2 regions of the Lysinibacillus sp. S1 genome follow, and region 1 is predicted to be linked to the other one. Evidence: a T-box and tRNA genes for the amino acid it is inferred to sense, from the RefSeq annotation. Region 1 holds a T-box; the other holds one or more tRNA genes.
The links. The T-box of region 1 lies ahead of leuS (leucine--tRNA ligase). A T-box ahead of a tRNA ligase gene usually reads a tRNA of that ligase, here a tRNA-Leu.
Positions count from the first base shown of each region.

Region 1 (6,605 bases):
CTTCTAATTGTCATTGGGCAACCACTCATTGCACCACTCGTAAAGCGGTGGGAACACAATTTAAAGCGCCAGTTAGTATTTGGTGTAACGCTGATTGCACTTTCCTTTGGTATTATTGCCTTTGCAAACGATTTTAAAATGTTTGGAGCAGCGATGCTTGTCTTAACATTTGGTGAAATGTTTTATACGCCTGCATTACCAACGATTGCTAATCAACTGGCACCAAAAGGTCGTCAAGGATTCTATCAAGGGATTATCAATAGTGCTGCTACTGGAGGACGGATGATTGGTCCACTATTTGGTGGTATTATGGTAGATCAATTTGGCATGATTCCTCTCGTTTTAACATTGGTGGTCATCGTACTATTGGCGATTATTCCATGTTTAACATACGATTATCCTTTAAAGAAGAACAAAATAGTAGCAGATTAATAATGTCGCACTGAAAAGAGCAAAAACGAGTGTTAAGCACTTGTTTTTGTTCTTTTTTTAATAGTAGATATTGAAAAAATGTTGTGACAGGATTACAATCATACATATTCAAATATTTGAATATGTAGTTATATGGAGGGATTTTTTATGGACGAGGGCTTACAACAGTTTAAAGCGGATTTTTTCAAAGCATTAGCACATCCGTTACGCATCAGAATACTTGAACTCCTTGTAGATGGACAGAAAAGTGTCAATGAGATTCAAGATTGCTTAGAGAAAGAGGGTTCTGCCGTTTCTCAGCAATTAAGTGTATTGCGTGCTAAAAATATTGTTTATGGCGTGAAGGAAGGAAAAAAAGTTTATTATTCTTTAAGTGACCCAATGATTGGTGCATTACTTGGGGTGGCAAAGGATATTTTTAATAACCATTTGGTTAATACCATTTCGAGATTAGAGGAAATGACAAGTAATGAAGGTGACGAAGAGAATAAGTAAATCAATGATGATGAAAAATTGGGCTTTGCTTATTATTTCGAAGGGAAGATTTATCTATGAAGTCACTGTTTACAGGACGCTTTGAAGGATATTCAGTTCAACATGTAAAGAAGGATTTATTGTCAGGGATTATTGTGGGAATCGTTGCTATTCCACTTGCCATGTCCTTTGCCATAGCATCGGGTGTGAAACCTGAATATGGGATTTATACGGCTTGCATTGCAGGTATTCTTATTTCTCTCTTTGGAGGTTCTAAATATCAAATAGGTGGGCCTACGGGGGCGTTTGTGCCAATTTTATTGGGGATTGTTCTTACCTATGGCTATGAAGATTTATTACTTGCGGGTTTAATGGCAGGGGTATTGCTTTGTGTCATGGGCTTTTTTAAGTTAGGGACTTTAATTAAGTTTATTCCACGTCCTGTAACAGTTGGTTTTACAGCAGGGATAGCAGTGATTATTTTTACAGGTCAAATCGCTAACTTTCTAGGGCTCACAAATGTTAAAAGGCATGAATATTTTATCGCCAACATACAGGAAATCATTAAGCAGCTTGGTACGACAAATACGTATAGTATTCTTACTGCTGTCGTATGCTTGGCGACAATAATGATAACTCCAAAGTTTTTTCCAAAGGTTCCAGGAGCATTAGCGGGTATCGTTGTCTCTACACTTATGGCAACTTTCTTCTTTTCAGGACAAGTTGCTACCATTGCAACGGCTTATGGGCAAATTCCTAATACATTACCTCATTTCGCCTTACCAAACATCACGCTCGAACGATTACAACAACTTATTGGCCCAGCGTTTGTCATTGCAATGCTAGGTGGTATTGAGTCTCTATTATCGGCAGTTGTGGCGGATGGGATGACAAATAGTAAGCATAACAGTAATCGTGAGTTAATTGGTCAGGGGATTGCTAATATTGTGACGCCTTTATTCGGTGGTATTCCAGCAACAGGCGCCATTGCACGCACAGCGACCAATATCAAAACAGGCGCAGTATCTCCTATGTCGGGTATCATTCATGGTGTGTTTGTTTTAATCACATTATTGTTATTAGCTCCATATGCATCTCATATTCCGTTAGCAAGCATGGCTCCGGTATTGATGGTCGTAGCTTGGAATATGAGTGAACGACATCATTTTTCACATATCGCAAAATTAAAATCAGGCGACTCACTGGTATTATTGATTACCTTTTTATTAACGGTATTCACKMGTCTTACATTAGCAGTTGAGGTARGGCTTGTGCTGGCTGTGCTATTATTTGCGAAACGYATGAKTGAAAAGCTTGTWGTTACAAAAGTACTTCCAGATCATTCAAATAAAAGTGAAAAGGTACAGCCACATGTAGTGCATCAGCAGCATGATTGCCCGCAAATTAGTATGTACACAATTGAAGGGCCGTTGTTTTTTGGTGCTGCACAAATGTTTGAACAAACGATTGAAAGTACTTTGCATCAGCAACCAAGAGTTTTGATATTACGGATGGGGAAAGTGCCCTTTATGGATTCTACTGGAGAAGCATATTTTAGTAATATCATTGAAAATTATACAGCACAGGGCGGTACTATTTTGGTAACGGGTGTGCAAGGAGATTTAAAGGATGCTCTTCAGCACAATGGACTTTACGATAAAATAGGCGCGCAGCATTTTTTTCAGCATACTGGAGAAGCGATTACAAAAGCTTTCCATTATTTAAACGTCAATCAATGTATTGGTTGTCAGCACTTTGCTTTTCATGAATGTCAGGATTTATCAAAGTCTAAGGAAGAAAAGGATTTAATTGTTCAGTAATGGGTAAGCTGTAAACAAAGGCTTGTGCTTTTCAATACTTTCCATTAGAATAAATGCAATATCATGTAAAGACTGTGATGAGGAATAGTAGATTTGTGGTTCTTTTTAGAGAGCTAGCGGTTGGTGGGAGCTAGTAAGAATGCAAGTTGAACTCGCCTTCTGAGTCTGCCCGCGTGAAACAGCGTGTGTCGTTTCTTCCGCGTTAAGGAAGCTTGAGCCGAGTGTAATCACTAATTTGGGTGGTACCGCGGGAGTACAWATTCTCTCGTCCCTTCTATAAGAAAGGGGCGAGTTTTTTTTATTTTTTAAATATTTTKTCAATTATGATGGAGAGCAGCACGATCAATCGAAGGAGGAAAAAAAATGAGTTTTAATCATGAACAAATTGAAAAAAAGTGGCAGCAATATTGGGCTGATAACAAAACATTTAAAACTGAAAATGAAACAGCGAAGCCTAAATTCTTTGCTTTAGATATGTTCCCTTATCCATCTGGCGCAGGACTACATGTAGGCCATCCAGAGGGGTATACGGCAACTGATATTCTATCACGCTTTAAACGTATGCAAGGCTATAATGTACTTCATCCAATGGGCTGGGATGCTTTTGGTTTACCAGCTGAGCAATATGCACTTGATACAGGGAATGATCCAGCTGAATTTACAGCTAAAAATATTGCGACATTTAAACGTCAAATWCAAGRGCTAGGCTTCAGCTATGATTGGGGTCGCGAAATTAACACAACTGATMCAGAGTATTATAAATGGACACAATGGATTTTTATCCAGCTTTATAAGAAAGGTTTAGCTTATGTAGATGAAGTAGCTGTTAACTGGTGTCCAGCACTTGGCACGGTATTAGCTAACGAAGAAGTAATTGATGGGAAATCAGAGCGTGGTGGTCATCCAGTAGAACGCAGACCAATGAAGCAGTGGATGCTTAAAATTACAGCCTATGCTGATCGTTTAATCGATGACTTAGAAGAAGTTGATTGGCCTGAATCTATTAAAGATATGCAACGCAATTGGATTGGCCGTTCAGAAGGGGCAGAAGTGACATTTGCCATTGACGGTTCTGATCAAAACTTCACAGTTTTCACAACACGTCCTGATACATTGTTTGGTGCTACATACTGTGTGCTTGCACCAGAGCATAAATTAGTGGAACAAATTACAACAGCTGACCAACGCCAAGCTGTTGAGGCTTATTTAGAGAAAGTTAAAATGAAATCTGACCTAGAGCGTACAGATTTAGCGAAAGAAAAAACAGGTGTATTTACAGGTGCTTATGCAGTGAATCCGATAAACGGTAAAAAAGTGCCGATTTGGATTGCTGACTATGTGTTAGTGTCTTATGGTACAGGTGCTATTATGGCGGTGCCAGCACATGATGAACGTGACTATGAATTCGCAACTGAATTTGGCTTAGACATCGTTCCTGTACTTGAAGGTGGAGACATTAGCAAAGAAGCATTTACAGGTGATGGTCAACATATTAACTCTGAATTCCTGAATGGCTTAAATAAAGCAGATGGCATTGCGAAAGCCATTGAATGGTTAGCGGAAAAAGGTGTAGGGGAGAAGAAAATTTCTTATCGTCTACGTGACTGGTTATTCTMCCGTCAGCGTTMTTKGGGTGAACCAATTCCAATGATTCATTGGGAAGATGGCACGATTACGCCAGTTCCAGAATCAGAATTACCTTTAATGCTACCAAAAACAGATAATATCCGTCCATCAGGTACTGGTGAGTCACCATTAGCAAATATTGAAGAATGGGTAAATGTTGTCGATCCAGAGACAGGTAAAAAAGGACGTCGTGAAACAAATACAATGCCACAGTGGGCAGGTTCGAGCTGGTACTTCCTACGCTATATCGACCCTACAAATACAGAGGCGATTGCAGACCCAGAGTTACTAAAACGTTGGTTACCTGTTGATATTTATATTGGTGGTGCGGAGCATGCTGTATTACATTTACTATACGCTCGCTTCTGGCATAAAGTTCTCTATGATTTAGGCGTTGTCCATACAAAAGAGCCATTCCAAAAATTATTTAACCAGGGAATGATTCTAGGTGAAGGTAACGAGAAAATGTCTAAATCTAAGGGCAATGTTGTCAACCCAGATGAAATCATTACGTCACATGGTGCCGATACATTACGTTTATATGAAATGTTCATGGGCCCACTAGAGGCTTCTGTTGCATGGTCTACAAATGGTTTAGATGGAGCACGCCGCTTCTTAGACCGTATCTGGCGTCTATTTGTCAGTGAAGAAGATGGCGCAATTTCAGCAAAAATTCAAGTGTCTAACGATCAATCACTTGAAAAATCATACCACCAAACAGTGAAAAAAGTGACAGAGGATTATGAAGGCATCCGCTTTAACACAGCTATTTCACAAATGATGGTCTTTATTAATGATTGCTATAAAGCTGATGTGATTCCAACGACTTATGCTGAAGGCTTTGTGAAAATGCTAGCTCCAATCGCTCCACATATTGCAGAAGAACTATGGCAACTATTAGGACACGATTCAACTCTTTCATATGAGCAATGGCCAACATATGATGAAGCAAAGCTTGTGGATGATGAAGTAGAAATTGCTGTACAAGTTGCTGGTAAAGTTCGTGCTAAGATCGTCGTAGCAAAAGATGCTTCAAAAGAGGATATTGAAAAAGTAGCACTTGCCGATGAAAAGGTTCAAGAATACATGGCAGGAAAGAGCTTAGTGAAAATCATCGTTATTCCAGGCAAACTTGTCAATATTGTCGTAAAATAAAGAGATATAAAGTAAAAATGTACATTACTAAATTCAATTTTAGTAATGTACATTTTTTAATTTAGAGCTTAAGCAATAAAATAAGGACTGCACCCATCTAACTGAGTGCAGTTCAATAAATAGCTCCTGATACAATTAAATAATCAATCCCACAATAATAGCTGTTAGGATACTTACGAGTGTAGCACCGTACAACAACTTTAGTCCAAATCGAGCAACGACATTCCCTTGCCTTTCATTCAAACCTTTTACAGCTCCCGAAATAATCCCGATTGATGAAAAGTTGGCAAAAGATACGAGGAATACAGAAATAATACCTAATGTACGTTCACTCATGGACTCGGCAACATCGCCAAGGTTAATCATAGCAACAAATTCGTTTGTTACTAATTTGGTTGCCATAATACCGCCAGCAGCCACAGCATCTGCCCATGGGATACCCATTAGGAAAGCGATTGGCGCAAAGATATAGCCTAATATTTCTTGGAAAGATATACCGATAATCATATCGAATAATGAATTGATTAAATCCATTAATGCTACGAAACCAATAAGCATTGCCCCAACAATGATGGCTACTTTAAAGCCATCCATAATATATTCGCCAATCATTTGAAAGAACGCTTGCTTCTGTTCATCTTCAATTGTTAAGATATCTTCTTTTTCATCCACAGTATATGGATTAATGATGGAAACAATAATAAATCCACCAAACAGGTTTAATACAATGGCCGTAACAACATACTTTGGCTCAATCATCGTCATATAAGCTCCAACTACTGACATCGAAACAGTCGACATAGCAGAAGCGCATAATGTATACATACGTTGTGGTGCAATCTTATCTAATTGCTTTTTAACAGTTATGAACACTTCGGATTGGCCTACCATAGCAGAAGCAACAGCATTATAGGATTCCAATTTCCCCATGCCACTTACTTTACTTAAAAATAAACCTACCCATTTCATCAGAAAAGGAAGAATTTTAAAATGCTGCAAGATCCCAATCAGAACAGATATAAAGACGATCGGTAATAAAACTGTTAAAAAGAAGGGTGATTCACCTTCATTTGCTAAGCCACCAAAAACAAATGATAT
Region 1 covers NZ_CP173154.1:3,862,338-3,868,942, forward strand. Annotated here, with positions in the region: gene ACHZEU_RS19380 (MDR family MFS transporter) at 1-432, shown strand, start outside; gene ACHZEU_RS19385 (helix-turn-helix transcriptional regulator) at 580-927, shown strand; gene ACHZEU_RS19390 (SulP family inorganic anion transporter) at 984-2,726, shown strand; T-box leader at 2,792-3,002, shown strand; gene leuS (leucine--tRNA ligase) at 3,090-5,507, shown strand; gene ACHZEU_RS19400 (NupC/NupG family nucleoside CNT transporter) at 5,643-6,605, opposite strand, start outside.

Region 2 (17,214 bases), 620 kb from region 1:
CGGCAGGCCATGAACCAGCTTTACATTATAGTGCAAAGAACGATCAGTTCTTTACCTTAGAGGCTAAAGGTTTACTATTGGGTGTATTGTCTGAAACAAACTATACGTTTCATGAAATTGTGTTAGAAGAGAATGATTTGATTATTATGATGACCGACGGTGTGACAGAATTTAGAGTGAAAGAAGAATTAAATTCGCGAGAGGTAATCACAACTTTAATAAAAGAAAATAGACATTTATCTGCCCAGCAATTGTGTCAGCTCCTTTATAAGGAAATAGAGAGAGTGCAAAATTTTAAACTATTTGATGATTTTACTGTAGTTATTTTAAAAAAATAGGTTTAAGTTTAAATTGAACAGGGTAGAGAAAATAGTCTAACAAATATGGTGGAGGTGTGCTATATGGACGTAACGATACATTTTAAAGAAATTGATCATAAATTATTTGGCTTTGTTGAGGGTGAGATTGATACGTTTACTGCTTCAGGATTACGAGACGAATTAGAAGCTGTAAAGATTACAGAGGGTTTAGAAATTGAGCTTGATCTATCAAAGGTAAATTACATGGATAGTACAGGACTTGGGATTTTTGTTGCCTTTTATAAAAGAGCATTACGTGAAAATGGTAAAGTAAAGCTCGTTGGTTTATCGAATAGGTTACAAAGATTATTTGAAATTACTGGTCTTAGTGATTTGATGGATATCGAAACTGATAAAAAGGTGGAATTAAGATAATGAAGGAATTTGACTATATTGAAATTAGAGTTCCTGCTAAACCGCAATTTGTCAGTGTCATTCGATTAACTGTCTCGGGCTTAGCGAGTAGGATTGGCTTTAATTATGATGATATTGAAGATTTAAAAATTGCAGCAAGTGAGGCTGTGACAAATGTTGTTCACCATGCTTATAAAGACGAAGAAGAGGGTGAAATTGTCATCGGGTGTGCGCTGTATGACAATAAAATGGAAATGATGATTGCGGATTACGGCAATAGTTTTAATTTTGAAGAGATTAAGTCTAAGATTGGGCCGTATCATCCTGAAGAAAGTATTGCAGGGCTAAGAGAAGGTGGTTTGGGACTTTATTTAATGGAAACTTTGATGGATGAGGTGATGATCAATAACGATGGTGGCGTAACTGTCTTCATGACAAAGTATGTCACTAGGGAGCAGGTGGAGAAAAATGTCGAAAGAATCACTACATAAATCTTCATCTAAAGAAGATGTACTTAAGTGGATTGAATTGTACCAGTCAACGGAGGATGATGAAGCACAAACCAATTTAGTGATTCATTATCGATATCTAGTTGAATCTATAGCTCGTAAATATTCGAATGGTAAATCATATTATGATGATATTGTTCAAGTAGGGATGCTGGGATTGTTAGGTGCAATAAGACGTTTTGATCCGAATGTTGGTCGTAGTTTTGAAGCTTTTGCCGTGCCAACAATTGTTGGGGAAATCAAACGTTTTTTACGTGATAAAACATGGGATGTGCATGTGCCTAGACGTATAAAGGAACTTGGGCCGAGGATTAAATCAACTGTGGAGGCGCTGACAATTGAATTACAGCGTTCTCCATCCATTAAAGATATTGCTGAACGATTAGAAGTAGCAGAGGAAGAGGTACTAGAAGCTATGGAAATGAGCCGTAGTTATCAAGCTCTTTCTATGGACCATTCGATAGAGTCAGACTCAGACGGTAGTACAGTCACGTTATTCGATATTTTGGGCAGGGAAGACGATGGCTATGAAATGACCAATAAACGAATGATTGTTTCAGAGGCGCTGGTTGTGTTGAATGAGAGGGAAAAACAAATTATTCAGCTTACATATCTAGAGCAACTTAGTCAAAAAGAAGCTGGAGAACGATTAGGGATTTCTCAAATGCATGTATCGAGGATACAAAGGAAAGCAATAAAGAAATTACAAGAGGCTATTCTAGCAAGTGGCAGTGTTTCGCTCTAATCTTTCATGGGTGTTTAATGAAAAATACCTTTAAAATGAATGGAAATAGTCTACTCATATTCGTCTGAGTAGACTATTTTTTTGCATTTTTAGTAAAGTGTAATGGTAAAATGAAAAGAAAAAGGTAGTGATGATGTGGAGCAAAAGCAAATGTTACAGCTCATTGCAAAGGATGTAGCAGTCAAACCAGGGCAAGTAGAAGCTGTTATTAACTTATTAGAAGAGGGAAATACGGTACCATTTATTGCGCGCTATCGAAAAGAGGTTACAGGATCACTTGATGAGGTGCAAATTAAAGCTGTAGAAGATCGTTATCACTACATACAGCAACTTGAACAACGAAAAGAAGAAGTTATACGATTAATCCAAGAGCAAGAAAAGCTTACACCAGAATTAGAGCAGGCTATTCTTTCTGCAACAATCTTACAACGTGTTGAGGATTTATATAGACCTTATAAGCAAAAACGACGTACAAAGGCGACGATTGCAAAAGAGAAAGGTTTAGAGCCTCTTGCAGATCTCCTGTTAGCATTTAGTGATGATGCATTAGAGCAATTAGCAACTGACTTTGTGGACAACGAACAAGTTGCTAATACGGAAGAAGCCCTGATAGGAGCTCGAGATATATTAGCAGAACGTTTTGCGGACGATGCCTCTATTCGTGAAAAAATCCGAGCTTATTCATGGAAAGATGGAATTCTTGTGACGTCTGTGAAAAATACAGAAATCGACGAGAAAAATGTTTTTGAAATGTATTACGAATATGAAGAGCCTGTTAGTCGCATTGTACCACACCGTATTTTAGCAATAAACCGAGGAGAGAAAGAAGAAATCTTAAAGGTTTCTATTCATGTGCCGGTGGACCGAGTATTAATGATTATGTGGAAAGAATGGATACCTGCAACTGGTTCGTCTCCTGCTATTGCAGAAGTTAAACTAGCAATCGAGGATTCGTACAAGCGTTTAATTCAGCCTTCAATTGAAAGGGAATTACGAAACGAGCTTACAGAAAAAGCTGAGGCACAGGCTATTCATATTTTTTCTGAAAATTTACGTAACCTATTGCTACAACCACCTATGAAAGGTAAATATGTTTTAGGGGTTGATCCAGCTTACCGTACAGGTTGCAAGCTGGCGGTTGTAGATGAAACTGGGAAAATGCTTGAGGTTACAGCTATTTACCCACATCCACCGAAACCAGATGTGGCAAAATCCAAAGCTATTGTAAAAGGAATTTTGGCAAAGTATCCAATAAGTATAATTGCCATTGGTAATGGTACAGCATCTCGGGAGACAGAACAATTTATCGCGGATGTATTAAATGAACTTACTACTGACATAGCCTATGTGATTGTCAATGAAGCGGGGGCATCTGTTTATTCAGCGTCTGAAATTGCACGTACAGAATTTCCTGATTTACAGGTTGAACAACGTAGTGCTGTCTCCATTGCACGTCGCTTACAGGATCCTTTATCAGAGTTAGTGAAAATTGAACCAAAAGCTGTGGGTGTAGGTCAGTATCAGCATGATGTTTCTCAAAAAAAATTAAATGAATCGCTATCTTTTATAGTAGAAACAGCTGTTAACCAAGTTGGTGTAGATGTAAATACGGCTTCATCATCACTCTTACAATATGTTTCTGGTCTATCAAAAACTGTTGCAGAGAATATCGTAAAGACGCGAGAGGAAAATGGTCAATTTACTACACGTGCGCAATTAAAGAAGATTCCAAGGTTAGGCGCCAAAACGTATGAACAAGCTATTGGTTTCCTACGTGTCCCAGAAGCAAAAAATCCGTTTGATGCTACAGGTATTCATCCTGAGAGCTATGCCCTTGCTGAGCAAATATTAGCAGAGGCTCAAATAGATAAAAAAGAGTTAGGGACACAGAAGGCAGAGGATGCTATTGCAGCACTAAAAATCCAAAAATTAAGTGATGTGCTTGGAGTAGGAGTTGTGACAATTCAAGATATCGTGGATACCTTAATGAAACCTAGTCGTGACCCACGTGATGCATTCCCACAACCATTGCTTAAGACTGATGTATTAAAAATGGAAGATTTAAAAGTAGGTATGGAATTGCAGGGGACGGTAAGAAATGTAGTAGATTTCGGCGCATTTGTTGACATTGGCGTGAAGCAAGATGGACTTGTGCATATTTCTAAACTCCAAAATAAACGTATAAAGCATCCATTAGAAGTTGTGGCACTTGGGGATATTGTAACTGTCTGGGTTGAACAAATAGATGTAACGAAAGGACGTATCTCTTTAACGATGCTTCCTCCTAAAAATCAAGCATTAGTTTGAGTACTAAATTTTTGCCACACTGTCTATACTACGCAGTGTGGTATTCTTGTTGTTAGAGGTGATTACTGTGGACAATCAAGAATTACAAGAGCTTGTTCGTCGCTTATCTTTAGAAAACTTTCAGAGGCCTTTTCTGCATCAAGCCTACTTTAATCCGAGATTACGGTCAACGGGAGGACGATATCTTTTACAATCCCATAATATTGAGATTAATCCTAAAGCCTATGAGTTATACGGTTTGAAAGAGATTCAAGGTATTGTTTTACACGAATTATGCCATTATCACCTACATATTGAAGGTAAAGGGTATCAGCATCGAGATAAAGATTTTAGAGAATTATTAAGGAAAGTAGATGCCCCTCGATTTTGCGCAGTTTTACATGTCCCGAAAGCTACAGTTAAAAAACAACGACGACGCTATACATATACTTGTGTCAATTGCCACCAATTATATATACGGAAAATAAAAATGAATGTTGAAAGGTATTGTTGCAGTAAGTGTTTGGGGAAATTAAAATTAGTAGAGTAAAAAAAGTTTAAAAAATAGTTGACGTTTTGTTGAGTTGTCCCTATAATAGTAAAAGTCGACAAGATAACGACGACAACATAACATGAATTATTCCGAAGTAGCTCAGTTGGTAGTAGCACCTGACTGTTAATCAGGTTGTCGCAGGTTCGAGTCCTGCCTTCGGAGCCATGGCCCCTTGGTCAAGTGGTTAAGACACCGCCCTTTCACGGCGGTAACACGGGTTCGAATCCCGTAGGGGTCATTTTTCATAATTTAATGTAAATAATATTTTGGTCCCGTGGTGTAGCGGTTAACATGCCTGCCTGTCACGCAGGAGATCGCCGGTTCGATCCCGGTCGGGACCGCCACTTATTGGGGTATAGCCAAGCGGTAAGGCAACGGATTTTGATTCCGTCATGCCTAGGTTCGAATCCTAGTACCCCAGCCATTCATTTCTTAATTCGAGCCATTAGCTCAGTTGGTAGAGCATCTGACTTTTAATCAGAGGGTCGAAGGTTCGAGTCCTTCATGGCTCATCTCTTTAAGAAAAAGAGTTGACTTTTTGAATTATCATAGTATAATAAAAAAGTTACTAATTGAATGCGGTCGTGGCGGAACGGCAGACGCGCTAGGTTGAGGGCCTAGTGGGGGCAACCCCGTGGAGGTTCAAGTCCTCTCGGCCGCACCAAGTCAATTAATTAATTTCATATGCGCCCGTAGCTCAATTGGATAGAGCGTCTGACTACGGATCAGAAGGTTGTGGGTTCGACTCCTGCCGGGCGCGCCATTTTCAAGAAAATATATGCGGGTGTAGTTTAATGGTAAAACCTCAGCCTTCCAAGCTGATGTCGTGAGTTCGATTCTCATCACCCGCTCCAAAAAAGTGTTGACAACCTCTTGGTTGTATGGTAAATTTAAATAGTTGTCCAAAAGGGCGATGACATGAACCTTGAAAACTGAACAAGCAAAACGTAATCAATAAAGTTTTAAGTAGCTAGCTTTTGCTAGTGAACAAAACAACAATTTTGGACATCAAACATGATGCCAGCAAAACATTTGAGCTAATCAAATTTCTTTTATGGAGAGTTTGATCCTGGCTCAGGACGAACGCTGGCGGCGTGCCTAATACATGCAAGTCGAGCGAACAGAAAAGGAGCTTGCTCCTTTGACGTTAGCGGCGGACGGGTGAGTAACACGTGGGCAACCTACCCTATAGTTTGGGATAACTCCGGGAAACCGGGGCTAATACCGAATAATCTCTTTTGCTTCATGGTGAAAGACTGAAAGACGGTTTCGGCTGTCGCTATAGGATGGGCCCGCGGCGCATTAGCTAGTTGGTGAGGTAACGGCTCACCAAGGCGACGATGCGTAGCCGACCTGAGAGGGTGATCGGCCACACTGGGACTGAGACACGGCCCAGACTCCTACGGGAGGCAGCAGTAGGGAATCTTCCACAATGGGCGAAAGCCTGATGGAGCAACGCCGCGTGAGTGAAGAAGGTTTTCGGATCGTAAAACTCTGTTGTAAGGGAAGAACAAGTACAGTAGTAACTGGCTGTACCTTGACGGTACCTTATTAGAAAGCCACGGCTAACTACGTGCCAGCAGCCGCGGTAATACGTAGGTGGCAAGCGTTGTCCGGAATTATTGGGCGTAAAGCGCGCGCAGGCGGTCCTTTAAGTCTGATGTGAAAGCCCACGGCTCAACCGTGGAGGGTCATTGGAAACTGGGGGACTTGAGTGCAGAAGAGGAAAGTGGAATTCCAAGTGTAGCGGTGAAATGCGTAGAGATTTGGAGGAACACCAGTGGCGAAGGCGACTTTCTGGTCTGTAACTGACGCTGAGGCGCGAAAGCGTGGGGAGCAAACAGGATTAGATACCCTGGTAGTCCACGCCGTAAACGATGAGTGCTAAGTGTTAGGGGGTTTCCGCCCCTTAGTGCTGCAGCTAACGCATTAAGCACTCCGCCTGGGGAGTACGGTCGCAAGACTGAAACTCAAAGGAATTGACGGGGGCCCGCACAAGCGGTGGAGCATGTGGTTTAATTCGAAGCAACGCGAAGAACCTTACCAGGTCTTGACATCCCGTTGACCACTGTAGAGATATAGTTTCCCCTTCGGGGGCAACGGTGACAGGTGGTGCATGGTTGTCGTCAGCTCGTGTCGTGAGATGTTGGGTTAAGTCCCGCAACGAGCGCAACCCTTGATCTTAGTTGCCATCATTTAGTTGGGCACTCTAAGGTGACTGCCGGTGACAAACCGGAGGAAGGTGGGGATGACGTCAAATCATCATGCCCCTTATGACCTGGGCTACACACGTGCTACAATGGACGATACAAACGGTTGCCAACTCGCGAGAGGGAGCTAATCCGATAAAGTCGTTCTCAGTTCGGATTGTAGGCTGCAACTCGCCTACATGAAGCCGGAATCGCTAGTAATCGCGGATCAGCATGCCGCGGTGAATACGTTCCCGGGCCTTGTACACACCGCCCGTCACACCACGAGAGTTTGTAACACCCGAAGTCGGTGAGGTAACCTTTTGGAGCCAGCCGCCGAAGGTGGGATAGATGATTGGGGTGAAGTCGTAACAAGGTAGCCGTATCGGAAGGTGCGGCTGGATCACCTCCTTTCTAAGGATTATTTCGGAATACAAACCTTGGGTTTGTAAGATTACGTTTTGCGTTCAGTTTTGAAGGTTCATTCTATCTGAATGAAACACTTCAAAACTTGTTCTTTGAAAACTGGATAAAACGACATTGAAATTGTAACAAACACATTTATTTTTTAAGTTTTTTATAGGCTTAATAACTTGGTTAAGTTATTAAGGGCGCACGGCGAATGCCTTGGCACTAGGAGCCGAAGAAGGACGGCACTAACACCGATATGCTTCGGGGAGCTGTAAGTGAGCTTTGATCCGGAGATTTCCGAATGGGGGAACCCACTACGTTTAATCGCGTAGTATCTTGACGTGAATACATAGCGTCTTGAAGGCAGACCCAGGGAACTGAAACATCTAAGTACCTGGAGGAAGAGAAAGAAAAATCGATTCCCTGAGTAGCGGCGAGCGAAACGGGAAGAGCCCAAACCAAGAGGCTTGCCTCTTGGGGTTGTAGGACACTCTATACGGAGTTACAAAAGAGCGAGTTAGATGAAGCGACTTGGAAAGGTCCGCCAGAGCAGGTAAAAGCCCTGTAGTCGAAAGTTCGTTCTCTCCTGAGTGGATCCTGAGTACGGCGGAACACGTGAAATTCCGTCGGAATCCGGGAGGACCATCTCCCAAGGCTAAATACTACCTAGTGACCGATAGTGAACCAGTACCGTGAGGGAAAGGTGAAAAGCACCCCGGAAGGGGAGTGAAAGAGATCCTGAAACCGTGTGCCTACAAGTAGTTAGAGCCCGTTAATGGGTGATAGCGTGCCTTTTGTAGAATGAACCGGCGAGTTACGATTACGTGCGAGGTTAAGCTTTAGAAGGCGGAGCCGCAGCGAAAGCGAGTCTGAATAGGGCGAAATAGTACGTGGTCGTAGACCCGAAACCAGGTGATCTACCCATGTCCAGGGTGAAGGTGAGGTAACACTTACTGGAGGCCCGAACCCACGCACGTTGAAAAGTGCGGGGATGAGGTGTGGGTAGCGGAGAAATTCCAATCGAACTTGGAGATAGCTGGTTCTCTCCGAAATAGCTTTAGGGCTAGCCTCGTGATGAGAATACTGGAGGTAGAGCACTGTTTGGACTAGGGGGCCATCCCGGTTTACCGAATTCAGACAAACTCCGAATGCCAGATATTTATACACGGGAGTCAGACTGCGAGTGATAAGATCCGTAGTCAAAAGGGAAACAGCCCAGACCACCAGCTAAGGTCCCAAAGTAATCGTTAAGTGGAAAAGGATGTGGCGTTGCACAGACAACCAGGATGTTGGCTTAGAAGCAGCCATCATTTAAAGAGTGCGTAATAGCTCACTGGTCGAGTGACGCTGCGCCGAAAATGTATCGGGGCTAAACGATTCACCGAAGCTGTGGATTGACATCTACGATGTCAGTGGTAGGAGAGCGTTCTAAGTGCGTTGAAGTCAGATCGGAAGGACTGGTGGAGCGCTTAGAAGTGAGAATGCCGGTATGAGTAGCGAAAGACGGGTGAGAATCCCGTCCACCGTATGACTAAGGTTTCCTGAGGAAGGCTCGTCCGCTCAGGGTTAGTCGGGACCTAAGCCGAGGCCGATAGGCGTAGGCGATGGACAACAGGTTGATATTCCTGTACCACCTCCTCACCGTTTGAGAAATGGGGGGACGCAGTAGGATAGGGTAAGCGCGCCGTTGGTTGTGCGCGTCCAAGCAGTAAGGCGTGTGTGTAGGCAAATCCGCACACTGTAACGTTGAGCTGTGATGGCGAGTCCGTATGGACGAAGTTCCTGATTTCACACTGCCAAGAAAAGCCTCTATCGAGGTGAGAGGTGCCCGTACCGCAAACCGACACAGGTAGTCGAGGAGAGAATCCTAAGGTGTGCGAGAGAACTCTCGTTAAGGAACTCGGCAAAATGACCCCGTAACTTCGGGAGAAGGGGTGCTCTTGAGCGTGCAAGCGCATGAGAGCCGCAGTGAATAGGCCCAGGCGACTGTTTAGCAAAAACACAGGTCTCTGCAAAACCGTAAGGTGACGTATAGGGGCTGACGCCTGCCCGGTGCTGGAAGGTTAAGAGGAGTGGTTAGCGCAAGCGAAGCTGCGAATTGAAGCCCCAGTAAACGGCGGCCGTAACTATAACGGTCCTAAGGTAGCGAAATTCCTTGTCGGGTAAGTTCCGACCCGCACGAAAGGCGTAACGATCTGGGCACTGTCTCAACGAGAGACTCGGTGAAATTATAGTACCTGTGAAGATGCAGGTTACCCGCGACAGGACGGAAAGACCCCGTGGAGCTTTACTGTAGCCTGATATTGAATTTTGGTACAACTTGTACAGGATAGGTAGGAGCCAGAGATCTCGGAGCGCCAGCTTCGAAGGAGGCGTCGGTGGGATACTACCCTGGTTGTATTGAAATTCTAACCCATGCCCCTTAGCGGGGCAGGAGACAGTGTCAGGCGGACAGTTTGACTGGGGCGGTCGCCTCCTAAAAGGTAACGGAGGCGCCCAAAGGTTCCCTCAGAATGGTTGGAAATCATTCGTAGAGTGTAAAGGCACAAGGGAGCTTGACTGCGAGACCTACAAGTCGAGCAGGGTCGAAAGACGGGCTTAGTGATCCGGTGGTTCCGCATGGAAGGGCCATCGCTCAACGGATAAAAGCTACCCCGGGGATAACAGGCTTATCTCCCCCAAGAGTCCACATCGACGGGGAGGTTTGGCACCTCGATGTCGGCTCATCGCATCCTGGGGCTGTAGTCGGTCCCAAGGGTTGGGCTGTTCGCCCATTAAAGCGGTACGCGAGCTGGGTTCAGAACGTCGTGAGACAGTTCGGTCCCTATCCGTCGTGGGCGTAGGAAATTTGAGAGGAGCTGTCCTTAGTACGAGAGGACCGGGATGGACACACCGCTGGTGTACCAGTTGTCTTGCCAAAGGCATCGCTGGGTAGCTATGTGTGGACGGGATAAGTGCTGAAAGCATCTAAGCATGAAGCCCCCCTCAAGATGAGATTTCCCATTACGCAAGTAAGTAAGATCCCTCAAAGACGATGAGGTAGATAGGTTCGAGGTGGAAGTGTGGTGACACATGGAGCTGACGAATACTAATCGATCGAGGACTTAACCAAAAAGTTTGAAACATTCAATGCACCGTTTATCCAGTTTTGAAAGAACAATTCTTTCAACAAAAAAAGAGAGCTTCAAGACACAAGTAGTACAAGGAAGCAAACGAGTGATTGAAGGAGCGTACTTCTGTACGTGACTGATTGAACGAGAGCAGCTGACGCAGTAATACGCCGTGTATTGGAGGTCGCATAAGTCTAGTGATGATGGCAAAGAGGTCACACCCGTTCCCATACCGAACACGGAAGTTAAGCTCTTTAGCGCCGATGGTAGTTGGGGGCTTCCCCCTGTGAGAGTAGGACGTCGCTAGGCAAACAAAACAGTCAGCTGTGTGTTGGCTGTTTTTTCTTTTATAAAAAGAGTAAGTACAAAGAATTTATTGTACTTACTCTTTAAAACATTTGTTATATATCAAAGTAAGCAGCTAAACTTCTTTAATGATATCTCCATATAAAACATCACTTTAATGGGCTATAAAATAATGAGTTCCTTAGGAGAGTGAGTGATGACTTCCACACCTTCTTTTGTAACGATAACATCATCCTCGATTCGAACACCACCTACATTAGGTATATAAATACCCGGTTCGACAGTTAGTACCATATTTTCTTCTAACATGTCTTTACATATGGTAGACATAAATATGTTTTCATGGATATCTAAGCCTATACCATGTCCTGCACCGTGTCCGTAATTTTGTCCATATCCCTTTTTAGTAATGAAGTCTCGTGAATAACTATCGGCCTCTTGTCCAGTAATACCAGCCTTCATATTGGAAAGGGCATGCTGTAAGGCACCATAAACTATTTGATATACTTCTTTTAATTGCTCTAATGGTTCTCCAACAGCAATCGTTCTTGTCATATCAGAACGATAACCTCGGTAGTAAGCACCAAAATCCATTGTCAACATGTCACCTTGCTCCACTATTTTAGAGGATGCTACACCATGTGGGAGTGCTGAACGATGGCCAGAAGCAATAATCATATCGAAGGCTGCACCTGTTGCACCATTTTTTCGCATATGAGACTCTAATTCATAGGCAATCTCAAGTTCTGAAATACCTGGTTTGATGAATGTCAGAATATGATTAAACGCCTCATCGGAAATCCATGCTGCTTTCTTAATTATTTCAATTTCTTCTGGTGTTTTAATCATCCGTAAATCTTCTACAATAGTAGGCATTGGTTTTAATATAGCTGTCAATTTGCTCTTCATTAATTGATAGCTAAAATAAGTTACATGATGTTGCTCAAAACCAACAGTTTGAATTAATTCCTGTTCAAGAATTTCCTGAATGGTTTCATATAAATGGTTGCGATCAATCTCTAGTACTTCAAAGGTGTCACACTGATTTGTTGCTTGCTGTGTGTAGCGGAAGTCTACTAATAAAAGTGCGCGTGTCTTTGTTACAATAACTGTACCTGCACTACCTGTAAAACCTGTTAGATAGCGACGATTTTGAGCATTTGTGATAATAATTGCATCGGTATTGTGGAGCTGTAAGGCTGCTTGTAATTGTTCTAATTTGACATGTTATGTTTCCCCCTTCAAAGTTAAATATACTGCAAAATTTGCATCATGTTTAGAGCTTATATGAAAGTAGATGTTGATTATGTGGAAAATATATTAAAAAAATGTGAAAAAAGATATTGTATATCTATATTTTCTATGATATATTTATAAATGTCTTAAAGAGGTCCCGTGGTGTAGCGGTTAACATGCCTGCCTGTCACGCAGGAGATCGCCGGTTCGATCCCGGTCGGGACCGCCATTTAAATTGATATTACAGTCCTTATGATTTTACATCATAGGGACTTTTTTGTATGTGATTGGAGTATGGATCCAATTCATCTTTCAGGAGTTTATCAGTAAATTAAGTAGAAATTACATGACAAATGAATAATGTCGAAAGGATCAACACTGCCTAGTAGAAACACAGAGGCTAAAAGCATAACATTTTGTGAAGTATTTGAGACCAACTTCCCTTTATTATTTCATAAACAACATCTATTTCCCTAAAACATATCAAGTGTATCTAAAAAATGGCTTAAATCGCTGTGAAATGATCGATAATATTGCCATAAACATAGCGAATTTCATATATTTAACATTATCTAAAAATAGTAAAAATTACCGATAAATGATAGCGTTTCTATAAGGTAAAATTAGAGATGTTTCTAATATAAAGATTAGGGGTAAAAAAGTAGATGTAATCGGATTGGCTACGGAGGTGTTTATATGAGCAAAGATTATTCTTTTAAAAGTATTTATTTCCCTTTGCTTATTGGTTCCATGATAATGATGGTAGGCTGTGGAGATCCTATTATGGAGATTGAAGAATCAAATGCGTATCACTGGCAAAAAAATATGAACGAAGTAGAATTTGAGAAATTAAAAAATGATATGTCATATATTGAGGTAGTAGAAGCAGCAGGCGGCGCAGGTAAAAAAATCAAAAATAATGAATATCGTTGGAATGATGAAATCTTGATGACACAGGCCTATATAGTAAAATTTAAGGATGATAAACTAATTGGCAAAGAAATCATAGCAGTGAAAGGTCATTCAAACAGATAAATAGTTGTCACGTCTTTGTAAAAGAAGGCGTGTTTTTTTATTTAAATGGCTACCATGTCATAAAATTAGGCTTTTTAACGAAGATAATCTATGTAGGATATAATGATATTGGATGCTTTGAACATTTTCGCTAGTTTAGGTAAACTAGAGGTAATGTAGTGATGAGAGGAAAAATGAGAATGTATGAAATAATCATGAATTCAGTTGATGATACAGAGCGTTTTGCCGTGACACTTGCAAAATTACTAGAAGCTCAAGATACAATTACATTAGAAGGAGATTTGGGTGCAGGCAAGACAACGTTTACGAAGGCCTTAGCAAAAGGGCTTGGTGTGAAAAGAACGGTCAACAGTCCAACATTTACAATCATTAAACAGTATGAAGGACGTTTACCCTTCAATCATTTAGATGTTTATCGTTTGGCTGAAAGTGACGAGGACCTTGGTTGGGATGAATTATTTTATGGAGATGCAGTATCAGTGGTAGAGTGGGCGCATTTAATAGAACAGGATTTGCCACGGAATCGATTAGCGATAGAGATTTATCGAATCGGAGACAATGAACGACGATTTGTGTTAATACCTAGTGGGGAACGCTATGAGGCACTATGTGAGGAGCTAATGAAATGATTTGGTTAGGAATAGAAACAGCGAATACACCACTTTCCGTTGCTATTGTGAGGGATGGAAAAGTGGTAGCTGAGCTGGTACAAAATATAAAATTAACACATTCAGCAGGCGCAATGCCCGCTATTGAAGAGGTATTAGCAAGAGCAGGTTTGAAGGCAGGCGACTTGGATGTTATTGCAGTGTCTGAAGGGCCAGGTTCGTATACAGGGGTCCGTATAGGTGTAACATTAGCGAAAACCCTAGCATGGACATTACAGATACCTTTAGTTGGTGTCTCTAGCTTAAAAGCATTAGCTGCAAATGCTACCCTTTATAATGGATTAATTTGTCCAATTTTTGATGCAAGAAGAGATAATGTTTATACAGCTGTTTATCAAGGAGTGACTCTAGAGGCTCTTGTGGAGGATCATCATGCACATATCGCTGATTTATTAGAGCGTTTAAGGGCATTAGATGCACCTATTTTATTTGTAGGAACAGATGTGGGCTTATTTTGGGATAACATTGTAGAGGAGCTTGGCGATAACGCTTTTCGTGCACCTTTTAGTCTTGACTTGCCACGTGCAACGGAAGTTATTCGTGTAGGAACTAAAGTGGAATTACCGAGTGTTGAAGCTACTCATCACTTTGTCCCACAATATAAACGAATTGCAGAGGCTGAAGCAAATTGGCTGAAAGAACAGAAGGAGAAAGAACATGAGTAGTGATGTAACTTATCGTAAAATGGTTTCTGATGATGTACCAGCAGTTTATGAAATTGAAGTAGCTTCATTTCCTGTACCTTGGACGTTGGATTCCTTTTACTATGAAGTACATGAAAATCAGTATGCCCATTATGTGCTGGCTGTTGATGCAAGTGGACGTATTATTGGTTTTTGCGGGATGTGGATGGTTATAGATGCAGCCCAAATTACGAATGTAGCTGTTATTGAGGCAGCTCGTGGACGAGGTATAGGCGAGGGATTAATGCGTGAGGCAATGCAAATAGCTCGTTTACATGGAATGGAGGTTATGACATTGGAGGTACGAGTAACGAACACAGTTGCACAAAATCTTTATCGTAAGCTCCAATTCCAAGATGGTGGTATACGGAAAGGCTATTATACGGATAACGGGGAGGATGCCCTTGTCATGTGGGTGAATTTATAATGAATAATGGATTGATATTAGCAATAGAATCAAGCTGTGATGAAACAGCTGCAGCGATTATACGAAATGGTCATGAAATCGTGTCGAATGTTGTTGCTTCTCAAATAGAGAGTCATAAGCGATTTGGTGGCGTTGTTCCTGAAATTGCATCACGCCATCACGTTGAACAAATTACGATGGTAATTGAAGAAGCATTAGCTCAAGCAAATTTAAAGCCGGTAGATTTGGATGCGGTTGCTGTTACAGAGGGTCCGGGTCTTGTAGGGGCATTGTTGATTGGCATTAATGCAGCGAAGGCTTTTGCCTTTGCGAATAACCTACCAATTGTAGGTGTGCATCATATTGCAGGGCATATTTATGCCAATGCGCTTGTTCAGCCGATGGAGTTCCCTTTATTAGCACTAGTAGTTTCAGGCGGTCATACAGAGCTTGTCTATATGAAGGAACATGGCTCTTTTGAGGTCATTGGTGAAACAAGAGATGATGCAGCTGGTGAAGCTTATGATAAAGTGGCGCGTGTTTTAAATTTACCTTATCCTGGTGGGCCACATATTGATCGTCTTGCTCATGAGGAAGGAGAGGCTGTTCCTTTTCCAAGAGTATGGTTGGAAGAGGATTCATATGATTTTAGCTTTAGCGGTTTAAAATCAGCTGTCATCAATTATAAACATAATATGGATCAACGAGGTGAAGCTATTTCACCAGCAGCTGTCGCCAAGGGCTTTCAGGAAAGTGTTGTTGAAGTACTGACTGCTAAGACATTACGTGCTGCTCGCGAATATCAGGTGAAACAGGTTATTGCAGCTGGAGGTGTAGCAGCAAATAAGGGGTTGCGAATTTCTTTGGAGACTGTATTTGAAGAGGAAGGTATCCCGTTTTTTGTACCGCCGCTTAAATTGTGTACTGATAATGCGGCAATGATTGGCGCAGCAGCTATGCCGATGTTTGAGGCTGGTATTCGAGGAAACTTAATGATGAATGGACGTCCAGGAATGGAGTTAAAATCCTGGGTATAGTGTAAGAAAGAGGTATCTATATTTTTAGATATCTCTTTTTTTAATTGTCGAATAATTGTTGATAAAAAAGAACCGTGCTAAGGGAATAGTCAGTAGAGGCATCACAATTGACAAATTTTTCAGAAAATTATCCACAGGTAAAGGAGCGAATTAAATGGCGAACACGCGTACTTATGCACAAATTGTTGATAACTTGTGTATAACTTGTGATTATTCAATATATAGTAGCTGGTTTTATACGATAGAATGTGGATAAAATAAATTTTCATTGTGGACAATGTGGAAAACTCTGTTGATATGTTGGTACTACTAGATTTGTAGTGTGAATAAAACTGTGGGCATTTTTTGTCGAAAAATAGCACTTGACCAATATATATGAAAAATGAAGACAAGTAAAGAAAAAGCCATGTGACCTTTCACATGGCTTACATCATTTACATACTAATATTTTCAAGTTCTTCATTTAACTCAAGCCATTCTAATTCTAATAGCTCATGCTGTTCTTTAGCAGTTGCTAATTCTGCTTGAAGCATTGAAATTTTTTCATGGTCGGTAAAAATGGCAGAGTCACAAAGAGCTTCTTCTAGTCTTGCAACAATAGCAGATGTTTCTTGCATCTTGCTTTCTAAATCTTCAATCGTACGTCTAATTTGACGTTCACGCTTTTTTGCTTCTTTATCAATTTTTGATGTAGAGGTTTTATCAGGTAGGTCTTGCTGTACTTGTGGTTGGGAGGCAGCCTTCATTTGTGCTAGCTCCAATAGTTCCTGCTTTTTCTCAACGTAATAATCGTAGTCACCTAAATATTCAAATGAACCCGTTCCAGATAACTCCACCACTTTTGTTGCGATACGATTAATGAAGTAGCGGTCGTGTGAGACAAATAGAAGCGTACCTGGAGAATCAATCAAGGCATTTTCTAATACCTCTTTGCTATCTAAGTCCAAATGATTGGTAGGCTCATCTAGAATTAAGAAATTAGCCTTTTGCATCATTAGCTTTGCGAGTGCAAGGCGTGCTTTTTCACCGCCCGATAAAGAGGATACAGCTTTATCCACATCTTCACCACTAAAAAGAAAACGCCCTAATACAGTTCGAATATCTTTTTCGTTCATGAGTGGCCATTCATCCCATAATTCTTTTAGGACACTCTTATTGCTCGATAGCTTTGCTTGCTCTTGATCATAGTAGCCGATTTGTACATTCGTACCATAACGAATACTACCTCCAAGAGGGGATAAATCTTTTACAATTGTTTTTAATAATGTCGATTTACCAACTCCGTTTGGTCCAACAAGGGCAATACGATCCTCACGAAAAGTGCGGA
Region 2 covers NZ_CP173154.1:3,238,118-3,255,331, forward strand. Annotated here, with positions in the region: gene ACHZEU_RS16110 (PP2C family protein-serine/threonine phosphatase) at 1-338, shown strand, start outside; gene ACHZEU_RS16115 (STAS domain-containing protein) at 402-734, shown strand; gene rsbW (anti-sigma B factor RsbW) at 734-1,204, shown strand; gene sigB (RNA polymerase sigma factor SigB) at 1,182-1,967, shown strand; gene ACHZEU_RS16130 (Tex family protein) at 2,103-4,274, shown strand; gene ACHZEU_RS16135 (SprT family protein) at 4,342-4,803, shown strand; tRNA gene ACHZEU_RS16140 (tRNA-Asn) at 4,895-4,971, shown strand; tRNA gene ACHZEU_RS16145 (tRNA-Glu) at 4,973-5,044, shown strand; tRNA gene ACHZEU_RS16150 (tRNA-Asp) at 5,075-5,150, shown strand; tRNA gene ACHZEU_RS16155 (tRNA-Gln) at 5,156-5,230, shown strand; tRNA gene ACHZEU_RS16160 (tRNA-Lys) at 5,246-5,318, shown strand; tRNA gene ACHZEU_RS16165 (tRNA-Leu) at 5,385-5,470, shown strand; tRNA gene ACHZEU_RS16170 (tRNA-Arg) at 5,493-5,569, shown strand; tRNA gene ACHZEU_RS16175 (tRNA-Gly) at 5,587-5,660, shown strand; rRNA gene ACHZEU_RS16180 (16S ribosomal RNA) at 5,858-7,409, shown strand; rRNA gene ACHZEU_RS16185 (23S ribosomal RNA) at 7,591-10,518, shown strand; rRNA gene rrf (5S ribosomal RNA) at 10,710-10,825, shown strand; gene ACHZEU_RS16195 (M24 family metallopeptidase) at 10,985-11,995, opposite strand; tRNA gene ACHZEU_RS16200 (tRNA-Asp) at 12,212-12,287, shown strand; gene ACHZEU_RS16205 (hypothetical protein) at 12,755-13,093, shown strand; gene tsaE (tRNA (adenosine(37)-N6)-threonylcarbamoyltransferase complex ATPase subunit type 1 TsaE) at 13,273-13,722, shown strand; gene tsaB (tRNA (adenosine(37)-N6)-threonylcarbamoyltransferase complex dimerization subunit type 1 TsaB) at 13,719-14,426, shown strand; gene rimI (ribosomal protein S18-alanine N-acetyltransferase) at 14,419-14,871, shown strand; gene tsaD (tRNA (adenosine(37)-N6)-threonylcarbamoyltransferase complex transferase subunit TsaD) at 14,871-15,887, shown strand; gene ACHZEU_RS16230 (ATP-binding cassette domain-containing protein) at 16,322-17,214, opposite strand, start outside.
Region 2: it has a tRNA-Leu gene. The T-box ahead of leuS (leucine--tRNA ligase) is inferred to sense a tRNA for this amino acid. The anticodon was not compared.